Regions from separate parts of the Mesorhizobium sp. M0088 genome, predicted to be linked through region 3. Evidence: predicted binding sites of a transcription regulator. Region 3 holds the regulator's gene; each other region holds the start of a gene.

Region 1 (10,641 bases), on a different contig from region 3:
CTCGATCACGCCAAGATCGCCTGAGAAATCACGGACTATCTGTTCGGCCGGTTTGCCTTGCGCGATACGCGCCAGGTTGAGGCGGTTGGCGATCAGCCCTTGCCGCAGCATGGCGTAGGGGCGGGAATAGATGATCGACCGGCCGCGCTGAAGCGTCCGGCTGAGCTTGCCAATCGCCATGTCGGCCTGTCCGGAACTGACCTGACTGACGATATCGTCGAACGTTGCGGCGGATCGGTCGAATACCGGCTCGACGCCAAGCGCCGCGGCGATGCCGTGGGCCAGCTCCATGTCTATGCCATGGTCCCCCGATTCGTCGGCCGGAAAGAACGGATTGGAAGCGAAGGCCGGCATTGCGATGCGCAATGCATCGCCGCTCGCGATAGGTTGAGGGGCGTTCTCCGCCTGCTGTCCCGGAGTGCTGGCTGCGCGGGCTTGCGAGATCAGCAACCCGCCGCTCCCGGCCGCAAGCAGTGTACGACGTGTAACCGACATGCGCGTTCTCAATTAACCCGGGAAAGCTGCAACATGCACAACCCGCGTTAAACAAACGTGTATATTACACTGAGCCTTTTTATGTATTGGACAAGCAGCTTAGCGCCACAAAATATCAGCATTGCCTAATATATAGCAAAGCGGAAGGATCGCGTTGCTTCCCGCCGGGCGATCGTCTGGATTGTCAAAACGTCTCGACCCAAGGCCGTAACTCAAGCTCCGAGCTCCAGGCGCTGCGATGCTGGCGATGGACCGCGAGATAGGCCTCGGCGATGGCATCCGGCGACAGGCGGCGGTCCTGTAGGTCGGGATCGGCTGCCTGTCCGGGCGGCGCGATCTGGCCGTCGAGAATGAAATGGGCGACGTGGATGTTCTGCGGGGCGAGTTCGCGGGCCATGGACTGCGCCAGGCCGCGCAGGCCGAATTTCGGCATGGCAAAGCCGGCCGAGCCGGGAAAGCCCTTCACACTGGCAGTGGCGCCGGTGAACAGGATCGAACCGGATCCCCGGACAAGCAGCCGGCGCGCCGCCTGCTGGCCGACCAGGAAGCCGCCATAGGCGCCGACCAGCAATGCCTGTTTGACCGCTTCCGCATCGAGCTCGGCGATCGGGCCGCGTGTGCGTGCGCTGGCGTTGAACACCACGAGCGCCAGCGGGCCGGCCTTGTCGGCGGTGTCGAACAGGCTGGCGACGGACGCAGCGTCGGCAACATCCGTCTCAACGGCCAGAGCACCGGTTTCGTCGATCAGAGCGCTGAGCTTCTCGACGTTGCGAGCGGCCAGAACCACGCGAATGCCTTCGCGGGTGAGAAGGCGCGCAAGCGAGGCGCTCAGACCAGCGCCCGCGCCTGCAATAACGGCCACATCGGATGAGGTCATGATTTTTCTCTCCTTGCGGATTTCGGCGGAAGCGTTTCGCCAGATCAGGCAAGGTCGCGCCTTCGCGGCCGGCAGGCAAGAGGTGGCATCGCTGCGGTTGTTGAGCCAGACGGCCGCAAACCGGCGTTGCGCGGTCCAGTATCGCCAGTGGCGCTACGAGGATAGGTCCGCCTCGGTACCGCGACCCCCGCCTCCACAGGGGCAAGGCTTGAACCTTGCTCACCAACCGGATCCATCCGACACGTGATTTCGACAGAGGAACCGTTTTGCTTCGTCAAGCGGTCGGCGACCTCATTAATGGGACTGGAGCATGGTCCCGAAAAGTGGGAAACGGTTTCCGGAAAGATCATGTTCGATAAGGAAACGATTATGGAACCAATCTGGGCCGTCGGCCTGATGACCGGCACGGTGCTGGACGGCAACATCGACGTCGCGCTGATCAAGACCGACGGCGAACGTATCGAGGATTTCGGCACCTACCGGCTGATGCCCTATCCTCCGTCGATCCGCTCCCTGCTGGAAGAGACGCTGACGGAGGCGCGGGCGTGGAACTTTGTCGGGCCGGAGCCGGCGATCTTCCACACTGCGGAGGAAGCCCTGACGCGTGCCCAGTCAGCAGCCGTCAAGGAATTGGTCGAAGGCTATGGCATGACGATGGCCGATATCGGCGTCGTCGGTTTTCACGGCCAGACCGTTCTGCATCGCGCGCCGCAGGTTGGACGGCTGGGCCAGACAAGGCAACTCGGCGATGGTGAGCTGATGCATACCATATTGGGTACCAAGGTCGCTTACGATTTCCGCTCGGCCGACATGCGCGCCGGGGGGCAAGGCGCGCCGCTGGCCGCGGTCTATCACACGGCGTTGATGCGCGGCGCCGGCGCCAATGGCGAGGTGGCCGTACTCAATCTCGGCGGCGTCGCCAACATCACCTGGTGGGATGGCATCGACAATGTCGTTGCCTTCGACACCGGACCGGCCAACGCACCGCTGAACGATTTCATCAAGTCGAAAGGGCTCGGCGAGATGGACCGCGACGGCGCGCTCGGCGGTGCGGGCAAGGTGGACGAGGCGCGGCTGGCCAAGCTGCTGCAGCACCCCTATCTCACCAAGCCCTATCCCAAATCGCTGGACCGTTTCGACTTCGGCGCCGCCATGGCGGACGGGCTGGATGCGGAGGATGGCGCGGCACTGCTGACCGCCTTTACCGCTGGAGCCGTCGGCAAGGCACTCGACCTCTTACCAAGCCGTCCGAAAAAACTGGTGGTCAGCGGCGGCGGCCGCCACAACCCGACCATGATGGCGATGCTGACCAGCCGTGCCGGCGTCGAAGTGGTGCAGGCCGAGAGCCTCGGCTGGAGCGGCGATGCGGTCGAGGCGGAGTGTTTTGCCTTCCTCGCGGTGCGCGTGCTGCGCGGCCTGCCAATCAGCTTTCCGAGCACGACCGGCGCACCGCGGCCGATGCAGGGCGGAAAACTCGCCGGTTAGAGCCTCTTCCATCCCGGAAGCGGGATGGTCTCTATCTCAGTGTTTGAGGATGACCTTTCCCGCCGACTTTCACGCGATGCGGCTCTCTGTTCAGGTTTTGCAGTCGAAAGGTCTTCGGAATAGTCGAGAAGCTTTTCCGCCGGGACCCACTGTCATCCAACCGTTAAGAAGAATTAATACAAGACAAGAGCGATCTTGTTTTCAGCTGACGCCTCATTTCGCGGGCGTATGGCCATTGATACGCGCCCACATAGCGGCGGCAGTATAGTTGGGATTCAATTTATGTTGTCAGCAGGTTTAGCCTTATTGCGCGGTGCACGGCCGACGATTTCGGGGGCGGCAGCTGCGCTCGCCCTTGCAATCATCGGGGCCATGATCGGATCCGCTGCGCGGGCTGAGCCCATTCGCGGTGCGGGGTCGACACTGGCCGCGCCGATCATCGGCAAGTGGGCAACGACATACAAGGCTGCACGCGCCGACGGCGGCGACTTCTTCACGCTGGACTGGACCGTCGATTATGAACCGGTCGGATCCCTTGCCGGCCTGATGCGGCTTGCGCAGCCCGAACTGGATTTCGCCGCCACGGATGTTCCCGTGCAGGCTGATGATCTCGCCAGGAACGGCCAGCAGCAATTTCCGATCGTCATGGGCGGGATCGCGGTGGTCGCCAATCTCGATGGCCTGCCGGAGCAAGGTCTGCGCCTCTCCGGCCCGGTGATCGCCGACATCTATCTGGGCAAGATAAAGTCCTGGTCCGATCCTGCGATAAGGGTGCTCAATCCCGACATAGCCCTTCCCGATCTCGCCATCAGCGTCATCCACCGGCAGGACGGTTCGGGCTCAACCTATGTCTTCACCGAGTTTCTGTCATCGACAAGCGAAGACTGGAAGACGAAGCTTGGAGCCGACACTCTGATCGACTGGCCGCTCGGGACAGGCGCGGAAGGTACGCAAGCGCTTCTTCGTGCCGTGGCTGCGAGCAAGGGGGCGATTGCCTACGCCGAATACGGCCAGGTTCTTCGCGCCGGCCTTCCCTTCGCAGCAGTTCAGAACAAATCCGGCAAGTTCGTCACGCCGGAGCCCGAGGGCGTGCAAGCAGCAGCAGCCTCGATCGTCTGGGGCGAAACGACCGACTTCTTCGCCTCGCTCGCCAATCGCAGCGGAGACGCCGCCTATCCGATCAGCACGGCGGTGTTCGCGGTCGTTCAGGTCTCGGGGCGTTCGGAACATCGCTATCGCCGCGTGCATGATCTTTTCCGGCTCGCCTTCGCGCAAGGTGCCGGCGACGCCACCGCACTCGGCTATGTGCCGCTGCCGAAAGCGCTCGTTGGCCAGATCGAACAGTATTGGGCCAGGCAATTGCCGGTTGGAAACTGACCCGAACGAAAGCTGCCTTGCGCAGCAACTGAACTTCATACCGCGTCGTCGTGGCGACTTGTTGGGGACTGCCTGAAATGGACATAGATATCTTCAAGGACATCCTCGTGCCGGTGATCGGCGGGTTGGGCATCTTCATGCTCGGTCTGGACTTCATGGCAAACGGCATCCAGGCGCTGTCGGTCAACCGGATGCGCGACTTTCTCGCCAAGGCAGCCGGCACGCCGATCAAGGGCGTGCTGGCGGGAACGCTGATCACCGGCGTCATCCAGTCGTCGACGGCGATGAGCGTCATGGTCGTCGGGCTGGTCAATGCCGGTGTCATCGCCTTGCGGCCGGCGATCAGCGTGATCATGGGCGCCAACATCGGCACCACGCTCGGCAACGGGCTGATCGCGCTGCCGCTCGGTCCGCTCGGACTGATCCTGGCCGGCGTGTTTTCGCTGGTCTATTGCTTCGCCAAAAGCGAAAAAGTGAAGAACATCGCGCTCGCCTGCATGGGTTTTGCGCTGATCTTCTACGGCCTCAATTTGATGACCGGCGGCCTGCGCCCGCTGCGCAACCTGCCCGAAGTCATGGCGCTGCTGCAGACCCTGACCGCCGACTCCTACCTCAACCTTCTCAAATGCGTGTTCATCGCCGCCGGCGTGACCGCCATGATCCACTCGTCCTCGGCGACGATCGGCATCGTCATGGGCCTTGGCGCGGCGGGCATTCTCGACTGGACGACCGCCGTCGCATTCTCGCTCGGCGCCGATCTCGGCACCACGATCACATCCTGGATGGCTTCGCTCAATCTCTCGAAGAATGCCAAGCGGACCGCCTATGCGCACATATCGTTCAACATCATCGGCGTGTGCATCACCATCCCGCTGTTCTTCGTCTCCATCCAGGTGCTGGGATGGGCCATGCAGTTCTTCGGCGGCGATCCGGCCGTTCCGGTGATCATCGACGGCAAGGAGACTTTCCCCCTGGTGCCGGTCGCAGTCGGCCTCTACTCGACCTTCTTCAACGTCTTCAACACATTGCTGCTGTTCCCGTTCATCGGTGTGTTCGAACGGGTTCTGTCACGTGTCGGCCGCACGGATGCGGAAGACGCGGAAGATTACTCGACGCCAAAGTTCCTCGACCGCAAATTGGCCAGCGATTTTGCCAAGGCTGTTCCCGCCGTGCAGCAGGAGACTGCCCGCCATCTGGAGGCCGGCGCCATGTTCCTCGACATCGCGCGCTCTTCCAAGAGCGCGCCGTCGGATCCGGGCGAGCACTATCTGGCGACCGACATCCTCAGCCGCGACATTCGTTCCTACACGGCCGCGCTGATGAAAGAGGATTTGCCTTACGAACAGCTCGATCTGATCGCCAGCCTGATCGAGGAGGCCGACTTCACGGCCGCCCTGACGGAATCGATGCACCAGGTGGCGCGCCGCGTCAGGCGCGAGAAGTTCAGCAACCCGGCGCAAGCTATCGTCGACGTCGCGCTGAGCAAGCTCGATGTCTCATTGCGCGAGATCTTGCCGACTTACGGCATCTCGCATCCGCAGATGCCGGCCGGCCATGTCGATCTGCCGGAGGTCGAGGAGTTGCGAGCCCGCACGCTGGCACTCGGGCCGAATGCGGGTGCCGCCGAACGCGGCACGATCCTGGCCCTGCTCGGGTCGATCGAGCGTGCGGAGATCCTGATCCACCGCATCGATGCCGAACGCAGATCCGTCAACCGCCAAAGCGTGCTCGCCCGTGCGTCGGCACGCAAGGAAACCAGAGCAATTCCGATGGGAGACCAAGGCCTGGTTCCGGCCGAGTAACGGTCCGCCGGACCATAACCTCAAACCTTCGTTCGGATTGCGGGTCAGGCAGGAAGACAGTCCATCCCGGTTCCGCCGGGATGGGTCAGGCCAACGCCAGCCTCTTCTGTAGAAAGATGCGGCTGCGGCCGATAGGGAAACCGGCAAGTGTTCCAAAGGGCTGATAACCCTGGCGCTGATAGACCTTCGCCGCGTTTGGATTGAAGGTGTCGATCCAGGCGTTGTTGCAACCGCGTGCCATGGCTTCCCGTTCGGCCGCATCCAGCATCTTGCCGGCCATGTGCTGGCCGCGCAGCCGCTCATCGACCCAGAGCCATTGCACATAAAGCCAGCCCCAAGCGGTGTAGCCGGAAATGCCGGCGACGACCGCGCCATCCTCGTCGCGCACAAACACCACAAGCGCCTTCCTTTCGGATGCGCCGACATCGCCGTCGTTGAACGCCGTCAGCCGTTCACCGAGAAAGGCGAGTTCTTCCGGCAAGGGATTTGCCGTCGTTTCAAGCGTCGTGTTCATCGCTTTTCCGAGATGGTTGCGTGTCGGCGTCGCCGCCATTGCGAAACTCTGATGCGGCAATGCCGTAGCGCTTGAGCTTGTCATAAAAGGTCTTGCGCGGTACGCCGAGCGCATCGATGGCGCTGCGCACCTCGCCACCATGGTCGCGCAGCGCGTCGCGGATGAGCTGTGCTTCGTATTGGCCGACCCGTTCGGGCAATGCTGCCGTAGGCTCCGGCGAATGCGCGGAGACCGCCCTCCTCTCATCTTCCGGACCGAGGCCGAGCGCAACACGGTCGGCAAAATGGGCAAGCTCGCGCACATTGCCTGGCCAGTCATGCGACTGGAGATGATCGCTGACCGCAGCGTTCATCTTCGTGACAGGCCGGCCGAACCGTTCTGCCGCCTTGCCGAGGAAATGCCCAAACAGCATCGGGATATCGCCGCGACGCTCGCGCAGCGGCGGGATGCGCAGCGTCACCACGTTAAGGCGAAAATACAGATCCTCGCGAAAATCACCGCGTTGGTCCGACCGCCCCAGATCGACCTTGGTCGCGGCGACGACCCTGAGATCGATGCGCCTGATGTCGTTCGAGCCAAGTGGAGTGAGGCTGCGCGTTTCGAGCACGCGCAGCAGCTTGACCTGGAGCGCCGGCGGCATGGATTCGATCTCGTCGAGAAACAGCGTGCCGCCGCTGGAATGCTCGATGCTGCCGATCCGCCGCCGCTGCGCGCCGGTGAACGCGCCCGCCTCATGGCCAAACAACTCGCTCTCGATGACCGTCTCCGGCAGCGCACCGCAATTCAGTGCCACGAAGGGTTTTGCGCGCCGTCGCCCCCATCTGTGCAGGAGGTCCGCCACCACTTCCTTGCCGGTTCCCGTTTCTCCCTCGACCAGCACATCGACGTTCATGTCGGCAATCTGGCGCAAGGTCTCGCGCAGTCGCTTGATGGCAGGAGCCTCGCCGATCAGCGGCAGGCCGTCAGTGGCGAGGGCCGCGGCTTCGCGCAGCCGCCGGTTCTCCATCACCAGCCGTCGCTTCTCACTCGCCCGTTTCAGCGCCTCGACAAGGCGGTCGCCGGCATAGGGTTTCGAGATGAAATCGTAGACACCGTCCTTGAGCGCGGCCACTGCGAGATCAACGTCGCCATGGCCGGTGACCAGGATCACGGGTATGTCCGGGTCGATCGCCTTGATGCGATCGAACAGCTGCAGCCCGTTCATGCCCGGCATGCGGATGTCGCTGACCACCACGCCTTCAAAGGTCCTGTCGACAACGGCAAGCGCTGCCTCGGCGGCGTCGCGCGCGACCACAGCGAAGCCGGCAAGCTCGAGCAATTGCGTTGTGGCGTGCAGCAGGTCCGCATCGTCGTCGACGAGCGCCACCAGCCCTGATCCCTCAATCATTCAATTCGCCTCAAATCGATGGTGAAGGATGCGCCGATGCCATTGCCGGGATCGAGCCGCAGCGTGCCGCCCAATTCCTGGGCGATCTCCTGCGAGATCACCAGCCCGAGGCCAAGCCCCTTCTCCTTGGTGGTCTGGAACGGCATGAACAGATTGCCGGCTGCTTCCGGGCCGAGACCTGGGCCGTTGTCGCGCACCGAAATCAGCACCCTGTCGTCGTGCTCGGCAAGTTGGATCTCTATGCGGGGATCGGGCTGGTCCTTCATAGCGTCCAGCGCATTCTGCAACAGATTGACCAGGATCTGTTCCAGCCGGATGCGGCTGGCCATGACCACCGGCGAGGCATTGCCGCGCGGCTTGACGATGGTCACGCCGGAATCACGGATGCGGCCCGACAGCAGCGACAGCGCGCCATCAATTGCCTCGCGCACCGGCAGCGGCGAAGCGGCGACACCCGGCCGCCGGGCGAAAGTGCGCAAGGTGCCGGTGATCGCGCCGATGCGTTCGGTCATCGACACGATCGACGTCAGATTGCCGCTGGCCGGTTCGGTTTTGCCGGTTTCGAGAAAGCGGCCCGCATTCTCGGCATAGGTGCGGATAGCGGCGACCGGCTGGTTGATCTCGTGCGCCACGCCGGCGGCGATTTGGCCGAGGATGGAAAGCCGGTTGGCCTGGGCGAGGTCGTCGCGCAGCCGGCGCACCTTGGCTTCAGCATTCTCGCGCTCGGCGATTTCACCGGCAAGTGCGGTGTTGGAGCGGGTCAACTCGGCCGTTCGCGTGCTGACTCGGCTCTCCAGTTCGGCATTCATCCGCGCCAGCGCCTCCTGCCTCAGCCGTCGTGCGCGCTGGCGGCGGGTAAGCACGAAGGCAAGCAAGCCCATCAGCAGAAGCCCAAGCAGCGTGGTCAGGCGCGCCGTGTTGGCGGCCGATGAAAGAGCAGCGTCGGCGGGAGTGAGCAGCCAGAGACGCCAGCCAGGAACAGCAGCGGGCAAATCCTGCACCACCTCGACGAACTGGCGCGGTTTTCCCGCGTTGTCGATCGTCGCCAGGCCGTCACCAGCGCCGCGCCGGATCGGCAGCGGCTCGAAGCCTGCATCGGCCAATTGGAGCTGCTCGTGGGCTGCGGCGGTGTCCTCGGCCGACAGTGGCGCCAGCGCACGGAACCGCCAGTCGGGCTGGCTGGTAGCCAGCACCACGCCGCGTTCATCAGTGATGAACACAAGGAAACCGCTGGAACGCCAATTGGCTTCGACGCCGTCGAGTTCGACCTTCAGCACCGCAACGCCAAGCGGCTTGCCGCCATCGTCGACGCGGCTGGCAAGGTACAGCCCCGGTCTGCCGCTGATTGTGCCGAGGCCATATTGGCTGGCAGCACCCTTGCTCATCGCTTCCTGGAAATAGTGCCGAAAATTGTAATCGATGCCGACAAAGCTCGCCGGTTCGTCGGCATTGCTGGCTGATATGGCGATGCCTGCCGTATCGATGATGTAGATGGCGGATGCCGAGGCATCGCCGGCAATCGACTTGAGCTTGTCGTTGAGGGCCTTTTCTTTCATTTTTCCGGCCCGGCGCAGAGCGCCGCGCACCGCATCGTCTCTGGCCAACACCAGTGGAACCAGGCGCTGCTTTTCGATTTCGCCGGTCAGGGTTCCCGCCGCCAGCGGCAGTGCGGCGAGTGCCGTCTCGCGCAGATTATCGGCCGCCTGGCCGGAGGCGATGCGCCCGGCAATGGCGATCGCGCCGGCCAGAAAGGCAAGAGCGACGACCACGGCAACCCAGCGGCCATCGCGCAGCCGCGCCACGGCCTCGCGCAGCAATCCACGGCCGGCAAATCCGGGGGATCCGCTATCGGTGCCTGCTTGCGGCGTCTGCCCTCTCCCCTTTGCTCGCGGCCTTTCGGCCAGTGTAATGCGAAAATCCGCCCAGGCAAACACTGCCTGTGCGGAAATCCGCACAGGCTTTGGCCGCATGACGTCAGACAAAGGCGGAAATCCCGTGGTTCCGGCCTTTCCGCGAACTGGCACAGCGCTTGCAAAACTCCCTGGCAGCGGCGTGCGACCGGAGCGCCGCGATGGGAGAAGTCACGCAGGGCGCTCCGCCCCATCCGGCCAGGGAGAGTTCGATGCACATCGCAGACCAATCAGGCGCGCTTGCCGCGCAGCGCAAGCCTTTCTATGCCCAACTCTACGTGCAGGTGCTCGTCGCGATCACCGTCGGCATCCTGCTCGGCCATTTCTATCCGTCGGTCGGCGAGAGCATGAAGCCGCTCGGCGACGCCTTTATCAAGCTGGTCAAGATGATCATCGCCCCGGTCATTTTCCTGACCGTGACGACGGGCATTGCCGGCATGAGCGACCTGCAGAAGGTCGGACGTGTCGCCGGCAAGGCGATGCTCTATTTTCTCACCTTTTCGACGCTGGCTCTGATCATCGGCCTTGTCGTCGCCAATGTCGTGCAGCCGGGCGCCGGCTTCAACATCGACCCGGCGACGCTCGACGCCTCGACCATCAGCAATTACGCCGCCAAGGCGCACGACCAGTCGGTCACCGGCTTCCTGATGAACATCATCCCGTCGACCATCGTCGGCGCCTTCGCCGACGGCGACATCCTGCAGGTGCTGTTCTTCTCGGTGCTGTTCGGCATCGCGCTGGCGTTGGTCGGCGACAAGGGCACGCCCGTGCTCAATTTCCTGCAGGCGCTGACG
Region 2 (10,641 bases), on a different contig from region 3:
CGTCGGCAATGTGCTTCAGGATGCGGCTTCTCAGCGTGAACGGCGAGATCGCAAGCCGCATTTCGTCGGTCGGCTCGGCATAGCCGGTGATGAAATTGAACAGCTGGGCGACATCGCGGGCAATCGTCGGATCGGTGGTGAAGAAGGACAGGTCGGTGTAGATGCGCGCCGTTACCGGATGGTAGTTGCCGGTGCCGAGGTGCACGTAGTTGCGCAGCTTGCCGTCCTCGCGCCGCACCACCAGCGACATTTTCGAATGGGTTTTCAGCTCGAGAAAGCCGAACACGACCTGCACGCCGGCACGCTCCAGATCGCGCGCCCAGCGAATGTTGGCTTCTTCGTCGAAACGCGCCTTGAGCTCGACCAGCGCGGTGACCGACTTGCCGGCCTCGGCCGCGTCGACCAGCGCACGCACGATCGGGCTGTCATTGGAGGTGCGGTAAAGCGTCTGCTTGATCGCCACCACTTCCGGATCGGCCATCGCCTGGCGCAGGAACTGCACCACGACGTCAAACGATTCGTAGGGGTGATGGACGACGATGTCCTTCTCGCGGATGGCGGCGAAACAATCGCCGCCATGCTCGCGGATACGCTCGGGAAAACGCGGATTGTAGGGCATGAATTTGAGGTCGTCGCGAGGGACGGCGACGATCTCGGAAATCTGGCTGAGCGCCAGCGGCCCGGTGAGCACGCTGATGCGGCTCGACGACACGCCAAGCTCGCCTGCCACGAAGTCGCGCAATTCGCCAGGCATCAGCCTGTCGAATTCGATGCGGATCACCGAACCGCGCCGCCGCCGCTTCAGCGCCGTTTCGAACAGGCGCACGAGGTCCTCGGACTCCTCCTCGACCTCGATATCGCTATCGCGAATGATGCGAAACGTGCCGGAGCCCTTGACCTCGTAGCCGGGGAAGAGCTTGCCGATATAGAGGCCGACCGCCTCTTCCAGCGGGATGAAGCGGACATGATGCTTGCGGTCCGGCAGACGGATGAAGCGCTTCAGCGCCACCGGCAGGCGCAGCAGCGCGCTCATCTCCTCGCCGTTCTTGCGATGGCGCAATTGCAGCGCCATCGAGAAGCCGAGATTGGGAATGAACGGGAACGGGTGCGCCGGATCGATCGACAGCGGGGTGAGCACCGGGAAAACCTGTTCCTGGAAATGGTCTTCCAGCCAGATTTTCTCGTCCTTGGTCAGCGCATCGCGGGTGATGCTCTCGATGCCTTCCTTGTTGAGCAGCACGGTAAGCGCCGAAAGGCTCTTCTGCTGGTCTTCCTGCAGCCGCTCGACCTCACGCAGCAACTGTTCGAGCTGCTGTTCGGGGGTGCGGCCGTCAGGGCTCTTCAGCGTAATGCCTTCTCGTACCTGGCCGGCAAGACCGGCAACGCGGACCATGAAGAACTCGTCGAGATTGGCGGCCGAGATCGACAGGAAGCGGACGCGCTCCAGCAGCGGATGATTGAGGTTCAGCGACTCCTCGAGGACGCGCCGGTTGAACTGCAGCCAGGAAAACTCGCGGTTGACAAACCGGTCCGGATTGCCGCCCTCCGGGCGGGCCACCTCGACATCCACGAATTCGTTCTGCACCGGCTTCAGTTCGTTCATGATTCCCGCTCTTCCACACCGTCAGCCAGCTAAAGCGTCGTGCGTCATTCAGGACGCGCAAAGGACGCTCTGCCACTCCAAGGCGACGCATGGTCCTTGCCGAAAACCGATGTCGGTCTTCGGGGCCATGCGTTAACCGGCTTAACTTATCCTCTGACAGGCTTTTGCGACAGTTTCATTTCATCGAACTTGCAAAGAGGCCTGATATGATCCAGATGCAGACGAGACTGCGTTAAGGAGACGACGATGGCAGGCGGTTCCATTCCCCATTTTCAGAACGATGCGGGCTATCAGGCAATCGACATCGGCGTGAAGGAATTCATGTGCACGGGCGCCAATCCGCCTTTCGACCACCCGCATGTGTTTCTGGACATGGGCGACGACAACGAAAAAGTCTGCCCCTATTGCTCGACGCTCTACCGCTATTCTCCGAAGCTGAAGGCGACCGAGACGCTGCCGGCCGGCTGCATCTACATCGATCAGGCCGCCTGAGTCTTTCGCGACCAGCCCGATGACCGACACGCGATCCCGGCAAATTGTCATCGCCGGCGCGGGTGTCGCCGGATTGACCGCAGCGCTTGCATTCGTCGACCGCGGCTACCCTGTTCGGGTGTTCGAACAGGCGCAGCGCCTGGAAGCTGCCGGCGCCGGCATCCAGCTCTCTCCCAACGCGACCCGTATCCTTCGCCAGCTTGGCGTACTCGACAAGCTGCTGCCGGCAACGGTGCGGCCGGAAGCCGTGGTGTTGAAGGAGGCCGCGACCTTGCGCGAACTGGCGCGCGTGCCGCTGGGGCAAGCCGCCGAAACGCGCTGGCAGGCACCCTATCTCGTCGCGCACAGGGCCGATCTGCAGAGCGCACTGACCGCGCGCGTTGCCGAGATGCCGGATATCCATCTCACCACCGGCGCCCGCATCGGCGACGTTGACACCGGCCCGGATGGCATCACCGCGACGGCCGAGATCGGCGGCAAGACCATCGAGGCGGAGGGTTTCCTGCTGGTTGGGGCCGATGGCGTCTGGTCGTCGGTGCGCGCACTTGTCGATTCGGCCAAGGGGTCGGCTTCGCCAAGGAACCATTTCTCCGGCGAACTGGCCTGGCGCGCCACCGTCGCGGCCGAGAGCGCCGCCGGTCAGAGCTTTGCCGCCATCGGCGCCAGGGACTGCGTCACCACCTTCCTGCATCCCGGCTTCCATATGGTGGCCTATCCCGTCAGCAAGGGTGCGGCCTTCAATCTCGCTGCCTTCACCAAGGGCGACCGTATTGCCGAGGGCTGGTCCGGCAACGCCGACGCCGGGATCCTGACCCATGCCCTGCGCGGCACCGCGGCAGGACTTGCCCGTCTGGTCGAGCAGGCCGGCCCGTGGACCGCATGGCCGATCCACACGGTCGACAGCAAACAACCTTGGACGGCCGGCAACATGGCGCTGATCGGCGATGCCGCGCATGCGATGACCCCGTTCGCGGCGCAAGGTGCGGCGATGGCGATAGAGGATGCTGCGACGCTTGCCGACATCATCGCCGACTTCCCTGCCGACCCCTTGGCCGCACCTGCGACCTGGGAACAGTCACGGCGACCGCGTGTAGCGCAGGTCGCCCGACGCGGCGCTGTCAACCGGCTGGCCTGGCATGCCTCGGGTCCGGTGGCGATTGCGCGCAATGTGTTCCTGAAGGTGCGCTCGGAAAAGCTCGCGGCGGATCTGGATTGGCTCTATGGGTGGCGGGCAGTTGAGGCTGCTGTCAGGCGTTGAAAGCCTGACAGGCTGGCGGGACAGCGCCCCCCTCTGTCCTGCCGGACATCTCCCCCACTGGGGGGAGATCGGCCGGCACCGCCGATTTCACCAATCTCGAACGTTGCAGGGCCGCAGGAAAGAGCGGGGCGCCGAACCGCCAATCTCCCCTGGGGGAGATGTCCGGCAGGACAGAGGGGGCGCGAAGGAATGAGGCGTCTCGCATTGGCGAAACGCGACAAGACGAGACAGCTAATTATACAGCCTCATCGACAGGCCGAGCGATACAGGCAGCGGGTTCCACCAGCCGGTGCGCAGGCCGGCGGTGCGCAAGGCGGCCGCCGTCCAGGTGTTGCAGCCGACCAGTGCGTTGAAATGGCCATTGGCTTCGTAGAAGCCGTCGAACCTGGAATAGGCTGCGTCCGGAATGAGGATCGGGCCTTTCGGTCCCCGCTGGAAACTCGCATCGATGAAATCGAGCAACGCCGCGAACCGGTCCTCGGTGATGTCGAACCCCGCGACATCGGGGCGCTGTTCGACGATGTCACCGGCGACATCGACATGCATGACCGACGCGTCGAGGGTCAGTGCCTTCATCACCGGCACCGCCTTCAGCTCGGACCATGTCGGCGTCTCCAGGTAGAAGCCGCGGCCGCCCCAGCCGAAGACGATGTAGCGGACCTCCGGCCTGTCGGCCGGTATGCCGGCGTCGACCAGGAAGTGGAAACGCCGGCGCACGGCGTCGTCGACCGGGATGGCGATGTCGGTGTGGATCGGATTGTTCAGCACCAGGATGTGGCGCGTCGCGGCGGGCATGGCGGCGGCCGCCGGCCACAGCGGCCGTGGCACGAAGGTGCCCGTCGCCACGGCGAGTGCGACGACAACCAACAGAAGACCTAGAAAACGTCCCAGTCTTTTCATTGAAAGGCGGCCCTGCAAACGCGCTCCGGCGCGACACGAACGCCCGCCTGTTATCCCATACGCAAAAGAGCCCGGCAGTGTTTCAGCCGGGCTCTTCGTGGCCGTCGAGGCCTAGTGCAGGATCTGCGACAGGAACAGCTTCGTGCGCTCGTGGCGCGGGTGGTCGAAGAACTCGGCCGGCGTGTTCTGCTCGACGATCTGGCCCTGGTCCATGAAGATCACACGGTTGGCGACCTTGCGGGCGAAGCCCATCTCGTGGGTGACGCACAGCATGGTCATGCCTTCCTCGGCAAGGCCAACCATGGTCTCCAGCACTTCCTTGATCATCTCCGGATCGAGCGCCGAGGTCGGCTCATCGAACAGCATGATGCGCGGGTTCATGCACAGCGAGCGGGCGATCGCCACGCGCTGCTGCTGGCCGCCGGAAAGCTGGCCGGGATATTTGTGGGCCTGTTCCGGGATCTTGACGCGCTTGAGGAAATGCATGGCGATTTCCTCGGCCTGCTTCTTCGGCGTCTTGCGCACCCAGATCGGCGCCAGCGTGCAGTTCTCCAGGATGGTCAGATGCGGGAACAGGTTGAAGTGCTGGAACACCATGCCGACCTCGCGGCGCACCTCGTCGATCTTCTTGAGATCGTTGGTCAGTTCCTTGCCGTCGACGATGATCTTGCCCTTCTGGTGCTCCTCCAGGCGGTTGATGCACCGGATCATGGTCGATTTGCCGGAGCCGGAGGGGCCGCAGATGACGATACGCTCGCCGCGCATCACTTTCAGGTTGATGTCCTTCAGCACATGGAACTCGCCGTACCATTTGTGCATGGCGATGATGTCGATGGCGACATCGGTCGTCGAAATCTGCATCTTGGCGGCGTTGACCTTGATCTCTTCGGCGCTGACGGCATTTTCGGTGGCCATGACAGGGATCCCCTTGTTCTTTTGTCGTTGGTAGTGATGCATGTCGTTATCCCAAAACCGCTATACACTTTTGGGCGACATGCATTCAGCGTTTGTGGCCGGTGTCGAGCCGGCGTTCGGTGTACATTGAATAGCGCGACATGCCGAAGCAGAACAGCCAGAAGACGAAGGCGGCGAAGATCAGGCCTGACCTCGCCGTCTGCGCGGTTGCCCAGTTTGCATCGGAGAAATTCTGTTTGACGATGCCGAGCAGGTCGAACATCGAGATGATGATGACCAGGCTGGTGTCCTTGAACATGCCGATGAAGGTGTTGACGATGCCCGGAATGACCAGTTTCAGCGCCTGCGGCATGACGATGAAATACATTTTCTGCCAATAGCCGAGACCGAGCGAATCGGCACCTTCATACTGGCCCTTGGGGATCGCCTGCAGGCCGCCGCGCACCACTTCGGCCATATAGGCCGCGGCAAACAGCGACACGCCGATCAAAGCGCGCAGGAACTTGTCGAACGAGACACCCTCCGGCAGGAACAGCGGCAGCATGACGCTGGCGAAGAACAGCACGGTGATCAGCGGGATGCCGCGCACCGTCTCGATGAAGACGACGCATAGCGTCTTGATGATCGGCATCTTGGAACGGCGGCCGAGCGCCAGCACGATGCCGAGCGGCAGCGACACGGCAATGCCGACGAAGGACAGGCTGAGCGTCACCAAGAGCCCACCCCAAAGCGAGGTCTCGACATGCGGCAGGCCGAACATGCCGCCGACCAGCAGGACGAAGGCGACGATCGGCAGCACGAAGAACAGCAGCACCGCATTCAGCCCTTTGCGCGGCACCTTCGGGATCAGCATCGGCACCAGCAGCGCCACGAACAGGATGGCGACCAGGATCGGCCGCCAGCGCTCCTCGATGGGATAGCGCCCGAGCATGAACTGGCCGAATTTGGCGTTGACGAAAGCCCAGCAGGCGCCAGTCCAGCCGTCCGGCTGGATGCCGCCCTGCGCCACCGTGGCGCATACGGTCCGGTCCGGTCCCGTCCACACGGCGTTGATGAACGCCCAATTGATGATTTGCGGCAGGATCATCGCCACAAGGGCGATGCCGACGATTGTCAAGATGGTGTCGCCGGCAGAAGCGATCAGGTTCTTGCGCACCCACGCGCCGAGGCCGGTGACGCTGGCGGGCGCCGGCTGCGCCAGCACCATTTCGGTGCGCACCCAGGACATATCATGTTCTTGCATGTCCCTACCTCACCTCTCCACCAGCGCCATCTTGGCGTTGAACCAATTCATCACCAGCGAGGTCAGGAGACTGATGGCGAGATAGATCACCATCATGATCACCACGCCCTCGACGGCCTGCCCGGTCTGGTTCAGCACCGTCCCGGCGGTCGCCGTCAGGTCCGGATAGCCGATGGCGATAGCCAGCGACGAGTTCTTGGTCAGGTTGAGATACTGGCTGGTCAGCGGCGGAATGACGATGCGCATAGCCTGCGGCACGACGACCAGCCGCAGGATCGATCCGGACCGCAAGCCCAACGCACCGGCAGCTTCCGTCTGGCCCGCGCTGACACCCCTGATGCCGGCGCGCACGATCTCGGCGATGAAGGCGGCGGTATAGCAGGACAGCGCCAGATAAAGCGACAGGAACTCCGGCCGGACCTGGAAGCCGCCGGTCAGGTTGAAAGTCGACTGCTTCGGATAGTCGAAGCTCAGGGGAAAGCCGCTCAGCGCATAGGCGAGCAGCGGAAGCCCGACGATCAGCGCGGTGGACGTCCAAAACACTGGAAATTGCTGGCCGGTCGCCATCTGCCGTTGCCGCGCCTTGCGCGCGACGAACCACGCCATGGCGATGCCGACGAGCAGGGCGACGAAGATCAGCCATGAGCCGTCGCCCCATACGGCGCGTGGGAAATAGAAACCGCGCTGGTTGAGGAAGGAGCCGAACGGCAAACCGATGCTGTCGCGCGGCGCCGGCAGCACGGCGAGCACGCCGGAATACCAGAAGAAGATGACCAGCAGCGGCGGGATGTTGCGGAAAACCTCGACATAGACCGTGCAGATCTTCCTGATCAGCCAGTTCTGCGAGAGCCGGCCGATGCCGATGACGAAGCCGATGATTGTCGCGGTGATGATGCCGACGATGGCGACGATCAAGGTATTGATGAGGCCGACCAGAATCGCGCGGCCATAGGTCGAATCCGACGAATACGCGATCGCGCTCTCGCTGATGTCGAAGCCGGCGCGGCCCTTGAGGAAGCCGAAGCCTGAAGCGATGCGCAGCCGCGTCAGGTTGTCGATGACGTTGTGGGCAATCCACCAGACGCCCGCCACCAGCAGCACGACGACCAGCACCTGGAAGAATATGCCCCGGATTTTCGGATCGTTGATGAAGGAACCGCGGCTGGGCTCCTCGCGAAGTACTTCCTGCGATGCCATTCGACCGTCCCTGGAAAGAGAAACCGGGAGGCAGATGATCTGCCTCCCGGATCACATTTCGATCAGCGGATCGGCGGCGCGTATTGCAGGCCGCCCTTGGTCCACAGCGCGTTGATGCCGCGCGCGATCTTCAGCGGGCTGCCCGAGCCGACATTGCGCTCGAACATTTCGCCATAATTGCCGACGGCCTTGACGATGTTGACCACCCAGTCATTGGAGACGCCGAGATCGGTACCGATCTTGGTATCGGCTTCCTGGCCGAGCACGCGCTTGATCTCGGGGCTGGCAGAGTTCTTCATCTCATCGACATTGGCCTTGGTGATGCCGAGCTCTTCAGCCTGCAGCAGCGCGAAATAGGTCCACTTGACGATGTGGTACCACTGGTCGTCGCCCTGGCGAACGGCCGGTCCGAGCGGCTCCTTGGAGATGATCTCGGGCAGCACGACGTGGTCGGCCGGCGCTCCCAGCGTCAGGCGGATGCCGTAGAGGCCCGACTGATCGGTGGTGTAGACGTCGCAGCGGCCGGCATCATAGGCGGCGTTGACCTCTTCCAGCTTCTCGAAGACGACGGGATTGTACTCCATCTTGTTGGCCTTGAAGTAGTCGGCGAGGTTCAGCTCGGTGGTGGTGCCGCTCTGCACGCAGACGGCCGCGCCCGAAAGCTGCAGGGCCGAATTGACGCCCGGCAGCTTCTTGGCGTTGATCATGAAACCCTGGCCGTCATAGTAGGTGACGCCGATGAAGTTCAGGCCAAGCGCCGTATCGCGGTTGATGGTCCAGGTGGTGTTGCGCGACAGGATGTCGATCTCGCCCGACTGCAGCGCGGTGAACCGCTCCTTGGCGCTGAGCGGCGTGAACTTGACCTTGGAGCCGTCACCAAAGACGGCGGCCGCGACAGCGCGGCAGAAATCCGCATCGATGCCTTGCCAGTCACCCTTGTCGTCCGGCGCCGAAAAGCCGGCAAGGCCGGTGGAGACACCGCACTGGATGAAGCCCTTCGCCTTGACGGTGTCGAGCGTGGCCGCCGACGCGGCGGACGCCATCAATCCAAGCGTGGCGGCGCCTAGAATGCCGATAGCAATGTGTTTCATGACCCACAGACCCTTTTCTCTGTTTTCAGGAGTAAATCCTGATTTTTTTCTCCCGTGTGAACGCGGCTTCATCCCGGCCCATTCCCGAAACCCCGCATCGTAACCGACGCGCCGCCTCCCATTCACAAATGTCATCGAAGGCGATAATTCCTGTGAGGTCAAGGGAAATGACCGAAACCCAAAGAGTTTGAAAACCGATTGCCGCAAATGCCCGATTTACAGACAAACACGCCCGCGATTTAGCCAGCAGGCTAATAAAGGCGGCAAATCTCATGCAACGCCAACGCGGGGCCAATACGGGCCGCGGCAGCGAAATCCATCCCGGGCAATAGCTCGTCGTTGTTGACCTCCGCGTGCGACGAACTACCAGGTCCCAAGATTGTCATCTGACAATTTACTGACGGCTGCATACCAATACAGACCGCCGACGCAGACTGTTCTCAAAGGGCTTGAAAGACGATCCAGATCCCGATGGCGGCCATCAACGCGCCTGAAACGCGCGGAATCAGCTGCCCGGTCGGCACCGTCTTCTCCAGCAGAACAAGGATGGCGATGCCGGCGATCCACAGCACGTTCATGACGCCACCGACGAACAACAGAGCCATCAGCGCCCAGCAGCACCCCAGGCAATAGGCGCCGTGATCGATGCCCAGCCGAAGCGCGCCGAGCGGAGCGGAGCGGAATCCGCCACGGCCGGCCAGGAACGCGATCGGCGCCTGACATTGGCGCAGGCAGACGCCCTTCATCGGCGTCCATTGATAGAGACCGGCGGCGATCAGAACGAGGCCGCCGAGGATCGCGCTGCCGGTTGCCATCGAGGGATCGAGCAAGGCAAGACGGGCGAGAAGCCATTGCGCACCGGTCGCCAGGAGGCTGAAGACGACCCAGACGGCGAGATAGCCGGCAAAAAACCATCCCGTCGAAGCGATGGGCCGGCCATCCGCCCGCGCCTTGCGGCCGACACCGGCATAGAGCAGCAACATCGGCGCGACCGACGGCGTCATCATGCCGACCATCATCACCGCCCACATCGTGAAGGTGAAGGCGAAATCGCCTAATGCCCAGGGCCGGAAGCCGGGCGCCATGGCGGCGCCCATATCCATGCCGGCCATATCCATGCCGGCCATGTCGCCGCGTCCGCTATCCGGCAAGGGGGAGCCGGGCATGACCATGGTGGCGGCGAGCCACAGCACATAGGCCCAGGCGAGCACGGCAATCACCACGAGCGCGGCCATCACGACCGCGCGATCGCGCCTCAGCACCGCCTCGAGGGCCGTATCGCCCATTGGATCAGGTCAATGCACGATGCCGCTCTGCGTAAGATGCAGATTGGCGAAATGGCTGTGCGTATCGGCCAGTTCGAACTTGATCGGGCCCGTCGCCTTGGTCCAGCCGCGCCCGACCTCGGCGATCGCGTATTCGAAGCCGTGCGGCAAGTCGATGCGCGCCTGGTGCGCGGCGCCGGTGACCGGATTCCGGATCGGCTCGCCGCGACCGTCGGTTATACCCTCGACATGCAGCTGACTGGTTCGCGCGTCGACGTCGATCTTGAATTCGATCGGCGCGAAGATCGGATCGTGGAATTTCTCCAGCGTGGTCGAAAAGACCTGAAATATCGTTGCACCTGGCTCGGTGTCCAGACCGCCCAATATGCGAAGCAGCGCGCCACGTTGGGCTTCCGTCGCCCTCTCGTCGATGACCACCGCGGCTTCGCCCCCGCCCTGGTGTATGGCGCCGGGCCAGCTGAAAATCCCGACGAACCGCAACCCGTCGAGCTTGGTGTCGCCGTGATGGCCGCTCTCGATTTCCATGCCGGCGACCGCCTGGCAGAATCCGTATGTCGGCATGGCGTTGAACTGGCACGGGCAGCCATAGGCGCAGTTGCAGTTGATGAATTCGCTCGCCTTCATGGCCCATTTGACGTCCGGCATGGCATTCCTCC
Region 3 (10,641 bases):
TTCTGGCCGGCATACCAACCATCGTCTACGGCATCTTCGCCGTCGTCACGCTTGGGCCGTTCCTGCGCGACCTGTCCGCGGCGCTGACCGGCGGTTCGCCCTTCATCCAGGGCCAGAGCATCTTCACCGCCGGCCTGGTCATGGGCGTCATGCTGATCCCGGTCGTGTCCTCTCTCTCGGACGACATCATAACCGCGGTGCCGCGCGCCATGCGCGACGGGTCGCTTGGCCTCGGCGCGACCCGCTCCGAGACGATCAAGCGGGTGATCCTGCCGGCTGCACTGCCCGGCATCGTCGGCGCCATCCTGCTGACCGCCTCGCGCGCCATCGGCGAAACGATGATTGTCGTGCTGGCGGCGGGCGTCGCCGCCAACCTTACCATCAACCCGTTCGAGGCAATGACGACCATCACCGTCAAGATCGTCAACCAGCTCACCGGCGACCTCGAGTTCAATTCGCCGCAGACGCTGGTCGCCTTCGCGCTCGGCCTGACGCTGTTCGCGCTGACGTTGGTGATGAACATCGTCGCGCTCTACATCGTGCGCAAATATCGGGAGCAGTACGAATGACCGACATCTCCATGGATACGATGGTCAGGGCGGCGGCCCATCCGCGCCGCGACATCGGCCTGAAGGCCCGTTACGCCGCCGAACGCCGTTTCCGCATCTATGGCGTCGTGGCGATTTCCGTAGGCTTGGCGTTCCTGGCAATCATGCTGATCACCATCGTCTCGAAAGGCTACACCGCCTTCTGGCAGACGACGGTATCACTGCCGATCTCGTTCGACGAGAAGGTGATCGATCCTTCCGGCAAGCGTGCAACCGATCCGAGCGTTCTGATCAAGGCAAATTATCCCAAGCTCGCCGAAAACGCGCTTGTGGCCAAGCTCGGCATCTCTCCTGATGACAAGCCGATGATCCAGAAGCTCAAGGGCTTCCTGTCGGAAGGCGCCCGCGTCCAGTTGCGCGACATCGTTGCCGCCGATCCGTCCGTGATCGGCACGACACGCAACGTCAACATCCTCGCCGCCGCCAATCTCGACTCGGCTTTCAAGGGCCAGATCGACCTCAGTGTCGAGGAAGCGCGACGCAAGGTCTCGGACCAGCAGATCACCTGGATGAACAAGCTCAAGACCGAGGGCGCGATGGCCGAGCACTTCAACAGCGGCCTGTTCACCTACGGCGCCTCCAGCCGCCCGGAAACCTCGGGCATGGGCGTGGCGATCATCGGCTCGTTTTATATGATGGTAATCGTGTTGCTCCTGGCGCTGCCGATCGGCGTCGCCGCCTCCATCTATCTGGAGGAGTTTGCCAAGAAGAACCGTTTCACCGACCTTATCGAGGTCAACATCAATAATCTGGCAGCGGTGCCGTCAATCGTCTTCGGCTTGCTCGGCCTCGCGGTGTTCATCAATTTCCTGGGCATGCCGCGCTCCGCCGCTTTCGTCGGCGGCCTGGTGCTGACACTGATGACGCTGCCGACGATCATCATCGCGACGCGCGCCGCACTTGCCGCGGTGCCGCCGTCGATCCGCTCGGCGGCTCTCGGTCTTGGCGCCTCCAAGATGCAGATGGTGTTCCAGCACATCCTGCCGCTTGCCGCACCCGGCATCCTCACCGGCACCATCATCGGTCTAGCGCGTGCGCTCGGCGAAACCGCGCCGCTGCTCTTGATCGGCATGGTCGCCTTCGTCGCCGATCCACCGACGACGCCTTTCGATCCGGCCACCGCGCTGCCGGTGCAGATCTATATGTGGGCGAACGAGGCCGAACGCGCCTTCGTCGAGCGCATGTCGGGCGCCATCATCATCCTGCTCGTCTTCCTCATGGCCATGAACATCACCGCGATCGTGCTTCGGCGTCGGTTCGAGCGGCGCTGGTAGAAAAAAGGCATTTTGGTATGAACATCATGACCGAACAGTCCCTTGAAAACGCAGTGGGCGATAAGATGAACGCCAAGTCGAACGAAGTGATCAAAATGCGCGGCGACAAGGTCGGCGTGTTCTATGGCGAGAAGCAGGCGCTGTTCGATGTCAATCTCGACGTCCGCCTGAATCAGGTGACGGCGCTGATCGGCCCTTCCGGCTGCGGCAAGTCGACCTTCCTGCGCTGCCTCAACCGCATGAACGACACCATCGATTCCGCGCGGGTAACCGGCAAGATAACGCTCGACGAAGAAGACATCTACGACAAGAACATCGATGTCGTCGAACTCAGGGCGCGCGTCGGCATGGTGTTCCAGAAACCCAATCCGTTCCCCAAGTCGATCTACGAGAACGTCGCCTATGGCCCGCGCATCCACGGATTGGCCAAGCGCAAGGCCGACATGGATCAGATCGTCGAGTCGAGCCTGAAGAAGGCGGCAATCTGGAACGAGGTGAAGGACCGTTTGCAGGAACCTGGCACGGGTCTTTCCGGTGGCCAGCAGCAGCGTCTGTGCATTGCACGCGCCATCGCCGTGTCGCCCGAGGTGATCCTGATGGACGAACCGTGTTCGGCGCTCGACCCGATCGCCACTGCTCGCGTCGAGGAACTGATCGACGAACTGCGCCAGAACTATACGATCGTCATCGTCACCCATTCGATGCAGCAGGCAGCGCGCGTGTCGCAGCGCACCGCGATGTTCCATCTAGGCTATCTGGTCGAGGAGGGCGCCACCGACAAGATGTTCACCACCCCCGACGACAAACGCACCCAGGACTACATCACCGGCCGGTTCGGCTGAGCTCAGGCATATGAGGGACGAAGATCATGGGTGAACATACCGTTGCATCTTTCGATGAGGATCTGGAGCAGATCAGCCAGCTGATCCGCGACATGGGCGATCTCGCCCGCTCGATGGTCAGTGGCTCGACCAAGGCTTTGCTCAATTCGGACAATGCGCTGGCGCAGCGCGTGGTTTCCGATGATGCCATCATGGATGCACGCCAGCGCGAGCTGGACGATCGCGCCATCACGCTGATCGCCAAGCGCCAGCCAATGGCCAACGATCTGCGTGCGGTGGTCGGTTCGATCCGCATGGCCGGCGACCTCGAGCGCATCGGTGACCTTGCCAAGAACATCGCCAAGCGCGTCGGCACTGTCGGGCTGAGCGTTACGCCGCACGACCTTTCGCATTCGATCGACGCGATGGCGCAGCTGGTGCTGATCCAGGTGCAGGGGGTCGTCGACGAGTATGCCGCCGCTGACGCGGCTGCGCTTGCCACGCTCAGAAACAATGATGAACGCATCGACGTCAAATACACCTCGGTATTCCGCGAGCTGCTGACCTACATGATGGAAGATCCCCGCAACATCACGGCGTGCACGCACCTGTTGTTTTGCGCCAAGAACCTCGAGCGGATCGGCGACCACGTGACCAACATCGCCGAAAATGCCTACTATGTTTTGACCGGCACGCAGCTGCCAGCCAATCGTCCGAAGCAGGACGAGACGGCAATGTCCGCGCCAGCGGCATAACAGGGGTGACCAGCCGATGATCGCACCACGCATCATGGTGGTGGAGGATGAGGAGCCGCTAGGCGTGCTGCTCCGCTACAATCTTGAATCCGAAGGTTACCAGGTCGAGGTGGTGACGCGCGGCGACGAGGCCGAAATCCGGCTGCAGGAGAACGTTCCCGATCTTCTGGTGCTCGACTGGATGGTGCCTGCGGTTTCGGGCATCGAACTCTGCCGGCGCCTGCGAATGCGTCCCGAGACCGAGCGGCTGCCGATCATCATGCTGACCGCGCGAGGCGAGGAAAGCGACCGCGTGCGCGGCCTGTCGACCGGCGCCGACGACTATCTGGTCAAGCCCTTCTCGACGCCGGAGTTCATGGCCAGGGTCAAGGCGCTGCTGCGCCGGGCCAAGCCGGAAGTGCTGTCCAGCGTGCTGAAGGTCGGCGATATCGTGCTCGATCGCGAGTCGCACCGTGTCTATCGCAAGAAGAGCGAGATCCGGCTTGGGCCGACGGAATTCCGCCTGCTCGAATTCATGATGCGCCATCCAGGCCGCGTGTTCTCGCGCAGCCAGCTGCTCGACAATGTCTGGGGCGAGACGATCTACATCGACGAGCGCACGGTCGACGTGCATGTCGGCCGGCTGCGCAAGGCGGTCAACAATGGCCGTATGCCTGATGTCATCCGCACGATCCGTGGCGCCGGATACGCCATCCGAGAGGACTGAACTCCCTCGTTTGAACTCACGCCACGTTCTTGCCGCCGAAACCGGATCTTGCCTGCACGCCCGGCGCAAAAATCTCCTGATCGACGAAGATCAGCGCCCGCATGGCGCAGCCTTCGCGGATCAGCGGCAGTTCGTTCGGCTCGGTGTCGAAGGAAATCGATTTGGAATGCTGGCCGCCGGCGGTCTGGGCAATCGCTTGCCGCAATGCCGGCTCGATCAGGTCGAAGGCGGCGGCGCTGACACCGACCATGGCGACCGGCGCCGGATCGATCAGCGCGAACAGGCTGCCGAGGCCGTAGCCGAGCGCTTCGCCGGCCTTGCGATAGGCTTCCCGTTCGGGTCCGTCACCTTCGCGGGCCGCGGCAGCCAGGGCGCGCATGTCGGCGTCGCTGACATCGGCAACGGGTTCTGCATCCTCGCCCATCTGCCTGGCGTTGCGCCAGATGGCGTAATTGCCCGCATAGGCTTCGACGCAGCCGCGCCGTCCGCAGCGACATAGCGCGCCGTTCGGCCGATGGATCATGTGGCCGAATTCGCCGCCCGAAGAATGGGTGCCGGTGAACAATTCACCCTTCAGCACCAGTCCCATGCCGATGCCGTGCGACAAAAGGATAGCGATGAAATCGTCGCGGTAACGATCGGGGTCGCGCCAGCGCAGCGCCACCGCCATCATGTTGCAGTCGTTCTCCATTATGGCAGGGATGCCGAACTCGTCTTCGAATATGTCAGCGAAGGCGATGTCGGTGTGCGGCGTGATCGGCGACCACAGCATGGCGCGGGCACGGGTGTCGGTGATGCCCTGGATGGCCAGCGCGATGCGGGCGATGCTGCGCACGTCCAGGTCGGGATCTGCCAGGCGGCGCCGCACGATGGCCGTGCATTCCCCGATCAGCGACTCGCGCGACATCGTCAGCGTGTCCAGCCGGCGCTGTTCCTCGGATATCACCTGGCCGGCATAGTCGATGACGGCGACGGAGAGGAAGTTCAGCGACAGCACCACGGTCATTACCGCGGCCGCTTCCGGATTGAGACTGAGGCCGACCTGCGGCCGGCCGCGTTTGAGCGAGCCGGCCTCGCTCGGCTTGCTTTCGGTCAGGATGCCTTCGACGATCAGGTCGGATGAAATCGCCGAGATGGTCGAATGGCTGAGGCTTGTGGTCGCGGCGATCTCGGTTCGCGACGGCTGTCCGGCGCGGCGCACTGCCGCGATCACCATGGCGCGGTTGCGGCGGCGCAGATCGTCGTGGCGGATTCCGACCGACATGTTCTTTCATATCCTCCCGGTCGCCGCGGTTCCTCCTGCCCCTGGAACGCTGTCGGTGACGCCGGTAAATACTGGCAGAAGCTGCACGCCGTGTCATTTATTTATTCCGAGACTCGAAAAAAACTCGAAATGACATCAAAATCCATCAGAATCGATGTTGACAGCGTTCGGGCGTTGGCCCAGTATTTTTTCGAGGCTCGAAAAAATAGAGCCTCTGTGCCGGCCCTCGGGTCAGTTTGGTCGCGCCATACGCGGCGCAGGGAGGATAATATGAAAAGATTCACGGCCGCCATCCTGGCGGGTGCCGCCATGTCGCTGACGCTCGCGTCTGTCGCGCAGGCGAAGGACAAGGTTGTCGGCGTTTCGTGGTCCAACTTCCAGGAAGAACGCTGGAAGACCGACGAAGCCGCCATGAAGACGGCGATCGAGGCCGCCGGCGACAAGTACATCTCCGCCGATGCGCAGTCCAATCCCGGCAAGCAGCTTACCGATGTCGAAAGCCTGATCTCGCAGGGCGCTAATTCCCTGATCATCCTGGCGCAGGACGCTTCGGCCATCGGCCCGGCCGTGCAGAAGGCGCTGGACGAAGGCATTCCGGTCGTCGGCTATGACCGGCTGATCGAGAACAAGGACGTCTTCTATCTGACCTTCGACAACAAGGAAGTCGGCCGCATGCAGGCCCGCGAAGTGTTCAAGGTCAAGCCGGAAGGCAACTACGTCTTCATCAAGGGCTCCGGTGCCGATCCCAATGCCGACTTCCTGTTCTCGGGCTCGATGGAAGTGCTCAAGGAAGCCATCGACAGCGGCAAGATCAAGAATGTCGGCGAAGCCTACACGGATGGCTGGCTGCCCGCTAACGCCCAGAAGAACATGGAACAGTTCCTGACCGCCAACGACAACAAGGTCGACGCGGTGGTCGCGGCCAATGACGGCACTGCCGGTGGCGTCGTCGCGGCGCTGACGGCTCAAGGCTTGGCCGGCACCGTGCCGGTCTCGGGTCAGGACGGCGACCACGCCGCGCTGAACCGCATCGCCCTCGGCACGCAAACCGTGTCGGTGTGGAAGGACGCGCGGGAGCTCGGCAAGAATGCCGCCGAGATCGCCTCGCAACTGGCCGACGGCAAGAAGACGAGCGACATCGCCGGCGCCAAGGACTTCACGACGCCGGGCGGCAACACCGTCAAGTCGCTGTTCCTGACCCCGGTTGCCATCACCAAGGACAATCTCAACGTCGTCATCGACGCCGGCTGGATCAAGAAGGACGAAGTCTGCGCGGGTGTCGCCGCCGGCACCGTGGCGGCCTGCAACTGATCCGTACCACTTTGAAATATCTGAACGCCGCGGCCCAAAAGCCGCGGCGTTTTCTCAAAGAATTCTGTTTCCGCATCATGCGGATAGCTTCTAGGCTGGGCTCCGGCATGCGCGTCAGACGGCCAGCCGGTGGGAGGAAACCATGACCGATACGACGTCAAACCCGCAGACCGATACGGCGCGCGCGTCGGAACTCGGCGCCGTCGCCCGGTTCCTGAAGGCGACCGAGATCGACACCCGCATGCTCGGCATGATCGGCGCGCTGCTGGTCATCTGGATTGGGCTGCATGTCATTTCCAGCCTGCGCCTTGGCGTCAATCCGCTCGATTTCGACAGCCGCACCTTTCTCACGCCGCGCAATCTGTGGAACCTGTCGGTGCAGACATCCGCGGTTGCCATCATGGCCTGCGGCATGGTGCTGGTCATCGTCATGCGCAACATCGACCTGTCGGTCGGTTCCGCCGAGGGCCTGATCGGCATGGTGATGGGATTTGCCCAGGTGCATTTCCTGGTGCGCTTTGTCGGGCTCGAACTCGGCAACCCGTGGATCTGGGTCCTGGCACTGGTCATCGGCCTGGCGCTCGGCCTGTTGATCGGCGCTTTTCAAGGCTTCGTCATCGCCTATCTCGAAGTGCCCGCCTTTATCGTGACGCTGGGCGGCCTGCTGGTCTGGCGCGGTGCCGCCTGGTGGGTCACGTCAGGCCAGACCGTGGCGCCGCTTAACGCCACTTTTCAGCTGATGGGCGGTGGGCCGGCGGGATCGATCGGCGCGACCTGGAGCTGGGTCGTTGGGATCGTCGCCTGCCTCGCCGTGGTGTTTGGGCTGTTCAACGGGCGGGTGCAGCGCAAGCGTTTCCGGTTTCCGCTACGTCCGATCTGGGCCGAGGCGCTGCTTGGAGTCGTCACCTGCGGCGCCATCATGGGTGCGGTCTGGCTCGCCAACTCCTACCCCTGGCCGATCGGCATCGTGAACAGATATGCGGCCGCCAACAACATCACCGTTCCCGAAGGCGGCCTGTTCATCGCCCACGGTATCGCCATACCGGTGCTGATGGCTGTCGCCGTCGGGCTGGTCATGACCTTCATCACCAACCGCACCCGTTTCGGCCGCTATGTGTTCGCCATCGGCGGCAATCCCGAGGCGGCTAATCTCGCCGGCATCAACACGCGATGGATCACCATGAAGGTGTTCATGATCATGGGCGTGCTGGCCACGATTGCCGCGGCGATCTCCTCGGCCCGGCAGAATTCGGCCACCAACGTGCTTGGAACGCTCGACGAACTGCTCGTCATTGCAGCCGCCGTGATCGGCGGCACGTCGCTTGCCGGCGGATCGGGAACGATCATCGGCGCCATGCTGGGCGCGCTGCTGATGCAGTCGCTGCAGTCCGGCATGGTGCTGCTCGGCGTCGACTCGCCGCTGCAGAGCATCGTCGTCGGGGCCGTACTGGTCATCGCCGTGTGGCTCGACACCGTCTATCGCAAGCGCGTCTAGGAGGGCATGCCATGAATGACAAGACTGCTCCTGCAGCCACCGCGCTGATCGACATGAGGAACATCTCGATCGCGTTTGGCGGCATCCGCGCCGTCGACGACGCCTCGATCGATCTTTTCCCCGGCGAGGTCGTGGCGCTGCTCGGCCACAATGGCGCCGGCAAGTCGACATTGATCAAGATCCTGTCCGGCGCCTACAAGCGCGATTCGGGCCAGATCTTCGTCAACGGCGAGGAGGCATCGATCTCCAATCCACGCGACGCCAAGAAATACGGCATCGAGACGATCTACCAGACGCTGGCGTTGGCCGACAATGTCGACGCCGCCGCCAATCTGTTCCTCGGCCGCGAGCTGATGACCGCCTGGGGCACGCTCGACGACGTTGCCATGGAGGCCGAGGCGCGCAAGGTGATGGGTCGGCTCAATCCCCGCTTCCAGCGCTTCAAGGAGCCGGTGATCAAGCTGTCGGGTGGCCAGCGGCAATCGGTGGCGATCGCGCGTGCGATCCTGTTCAACGCCCGCATCCTGATCATGGACGAGCCGACGGCGGCGCTTGGTCCGCAGGAAACGGCGCAGGTCGGCGAACTGGTCAAGCAGCTCAAGTCCGATGGCATCGGCATCTTCCTGATCAGCCACGACATCCACGATGTGTTCGAGCTTGCCGACCGGGTCTGCGTCATGAAGAACGGCCAGGTCGTTGGCACCGCCCGCACCACCGATGTCACGCAGGACGAGGTGCTGGGGATGATCATTCTTGGCAAATGCCCGCCGGGCGCCATTCCAGGACCGGGCGCGCTGAAGATCGCGGCCTGAGATCAAGCCAGCTCGCGGTTGCCGGACACGTGATATGCCAGCCGTAAGGATGGCTTGGCCTTGGCATTGTGTTGGCACGGCGACTTGCCCATAAAGGTCCGATATCGCTCAGGGACCGCACGATCCGTTGAAGAAGCTTTTCCCGATCATCGCCTTTATCGCCGTCGCACTAATCAGCATGGTGATGGCAGGTTTCGCCTATTTCGCCACACAGGAAGCCGCGCGCATCAAGTTCGAGGCGACTGCCGACGACGCGCTCAACCGGATCGAGAGCCGCATCGACCTGCATCTGTCGCTGCTGCGCTCGACGCAGGCCCTGTTCGACGCCCGCAATGGCGATATTTCTCGCAATGAGTTCAAGGCGTTCTTCAACGCGCTCGATGTCGACAAGAATTTCGCCGGCTTGCGCGGCATCGGTTTCCTCAGGCTGGCAAAGACGGGCGACGAGGCGACGGTCGAACGCGATATGCTGCACGATTATGGCGTCAGTCATCCAATCTACCCGGATACCACGCAACCTTGGCGTACCCCTATCGTGCTGTTCGAACCGCTGGATCCATCCAACCAAGCCGCCATCGGCTACGACATGTTCAGCGAACCGATGCGGCGTGTGGCGATCGAAAAGGCGATGTCCGACGACCAGCAGCACGCCAGCGGGTTGGTGCAACTGGGCCAGGACACGGGCGCCTCGCAGACGTTCACCGGCTTCTTCGTTTTCGTGCGGCTCAATGTCGAAACCGCTCCCGACGTCATCAATGCTTCGAGATCCTCGACATCAGGTTTTCTCTATGCGGCCTTCCGGGCTCGCGATCTGTTCCAGACCGCGCTCAGCCGGTCGCCGCTACTGCCGGTCAACACCGAAATCTATGACGGCGATGGTGCCGTGAGCGGCGACAATCTGCTGTTCCGGTCGGAGACGCCGCCGGCTTCGACTTTCGGGGACAGGCTGCTGGTCACCCGAAAGATCATCGTCGCCGGACGGCCATGGACTGTCCTGTTCCGGCCGACAAGCGCCTTCTCGCAGCCGTCGTCGCGCGCCATTCCGGTGATGCTGGGGCTATTCGGCCTGCTGTTGGCGGGCGCCATCGCGCTGGTGGCGCGATATCAGGAGCGGGCCTATGAGGCAGCGTCGCGGTTGCACGAAACCACGGAAAAGAGCTTGATCGAAAAAGACCTGATGCTGCAGGAGATGAAGCATCGCATCAAGAATTCGATCACCAGGGTGCTGGCGATCGCGCGCCAGACGGCATCGCGGGCTACCGACGTCAACGAGTTTTCCGCATCTTTCTCGGCCAGGCTGCAGGCGATGGCAGCGTCCCAGGACATGCTGACGCGCTCTCGCTGGCAGAAGGCCGATCTTGGCGATCTCTTGCGCATCGAACTCGGCCAGGTGTTCGGCAAGGAGTTGCCCGAGGGGCTGCTGTCAGGGCCGCAAGTGCTGCTTGACGAAACCACGACGCAAGCGCTCGGCCTGACCTTCCACGAACTGGCGACGAATGCGCTGAAATACGGCGAAGCCGGCAATTCCGTGGGGGCACTGAAAGTGGATTGGTCTCTGGAAGGGCGTGGGCGCGACAGGACGCTGGCCCTCAACT

What was found. The regulator PhoB, encoded in region 3, activates phosphate uptake and scavenging genes when phosphate is short. The targets are predictions, from matches to a motif close to TGTCATNNANCTGTCAT.
Region 1: a site for PhoB is predicted at 3,008-3,024, ahead of pstS (phosphate ABC transporter substrate-binding protein PstS). Genes of this name have one in related genera too.
Region 2: a site for PhoB is predicted at 1,770-1,786, ahead of NKJ67_RS32160 (RNA degradosome polyphosphate kinase). Genes of this name have one in related genera too.

The regions. Positions count from the first base shown of each region.
Region 1 is NZ_JAMYUI010000010.1:184,928-195,568, reverse strand. It holds gene NKJ67_RS14525 (substrate-binding periplasmic protein) at 1-495, opposite strand, end outside; gene NKJ67_RS14520 (SDR family NAD(P)-dependent oxidoreductase) at 680-1,372, opposite strand; gene NKJ67_RS14515 (anhydro-N-acetylmuramic acid kinase) at 1,742-2,857, shown strand; gene pstS (phosphate ABC transporter substrate-binding protein PstS) at 3,230-4,234, shown strand; gene NKJ67_RS14505 (Na/Pi cotransporter family protein) at 4,312-6,036, shown strand; gene NKJ67_RS14500 (GNAT family N-acetyltransferase) at 6,122-6,550, opposite strand; gene NKJ67_RS14495 (sigma-54-dependent transcriptional regulator) at 6,534-7,937, opposite strand; gene NKJ67_RS14490 (sensor histidine kinase) at 7,934-9,892, opposite strand; gene NKJ67_RS14485 (dicarboxylate/amino acid:cation symporter) at 10,060-10,641, shown strand, end outside.
Region 2 is NZ_JAMYUI010000037.1:11,511-22,151, forward strand. It holds gene NKJ67_RS32160 (RNA degradosome polyphosphate kinase) at 1-1,603, opposite strand, end outside; gene NKJ67_RS32165 (zinc-finger domain-containing protein) at 1,850-2,095, shown strand; gene NKJ67_RS32170 (FAD-dependent monooxygenase) at 2,115-3,353, shown strand; gene NKJ67_RS32175 (TIGR02117 family protein) at 3,585-4,253, opposite strand; gene NKJ67_RS32180 (amino acid ABC transporter ATP-binding protein) at 4,365-5,114, opposite strand; gene NKJ67_RS32185 (amino acid ABC transporter permease) at 5,254-6,411, opposite strand; gene NKJ67_RS32190 (amino acid ABC transporter permease) at 6,421-7,608, opposite strand; gene NKJ67_RS32195 (amino acid ABC transporter substrate-binding protein) at 7,671-8,699, opposite strand; gene NKJ67_RS32200 (DUF2182 domain-containing protein) at 9,140-9,985, opposite strand; gene NKJ67_RS32205 (DUF1326 domain-containing protein) at 9,995-10,630, opposite strand.
Region 3 is NZ_JAMYUI010000013.1:31,675-42,315, forward strand. It holds gene pstC (phosphate ABC transporter permease subunit PstC) at 1-569, shown strand, start outside; gene pstA (phosphate ABC transporter permease PstA) at 566-1,882, shown strand; gene pstB (phosphate ABC transporter ATP-binding protein PstB) at 1,900-2,724, shown strand; gene phoU (phosphate signaling complex protein PhoU) at 2,751-3,458, shown strand; gene phoB (phosphate regulon transcriptional regulator PhoB) at 3,475-4,164, shown strand; gene NKJ67_RS16875 (ROK family protein) at 4,181-5,428, opposite strand; gene xylF (D-xylose ABC transporter substrate-binding protein) at 5,699-6,739, shown strand; gene NKJ67_RS16885 (sugar ABC transporter permease) at 6,882-8,234, shown strand; gene NKJ67_RS16890 (ATP-binding cassette domain-containing protein) at 8,246-9,046, shown strand; gene NKJ67_RS16895 (CHASE domain-containing protein) at 9,174-10,641, shown strand, end outside.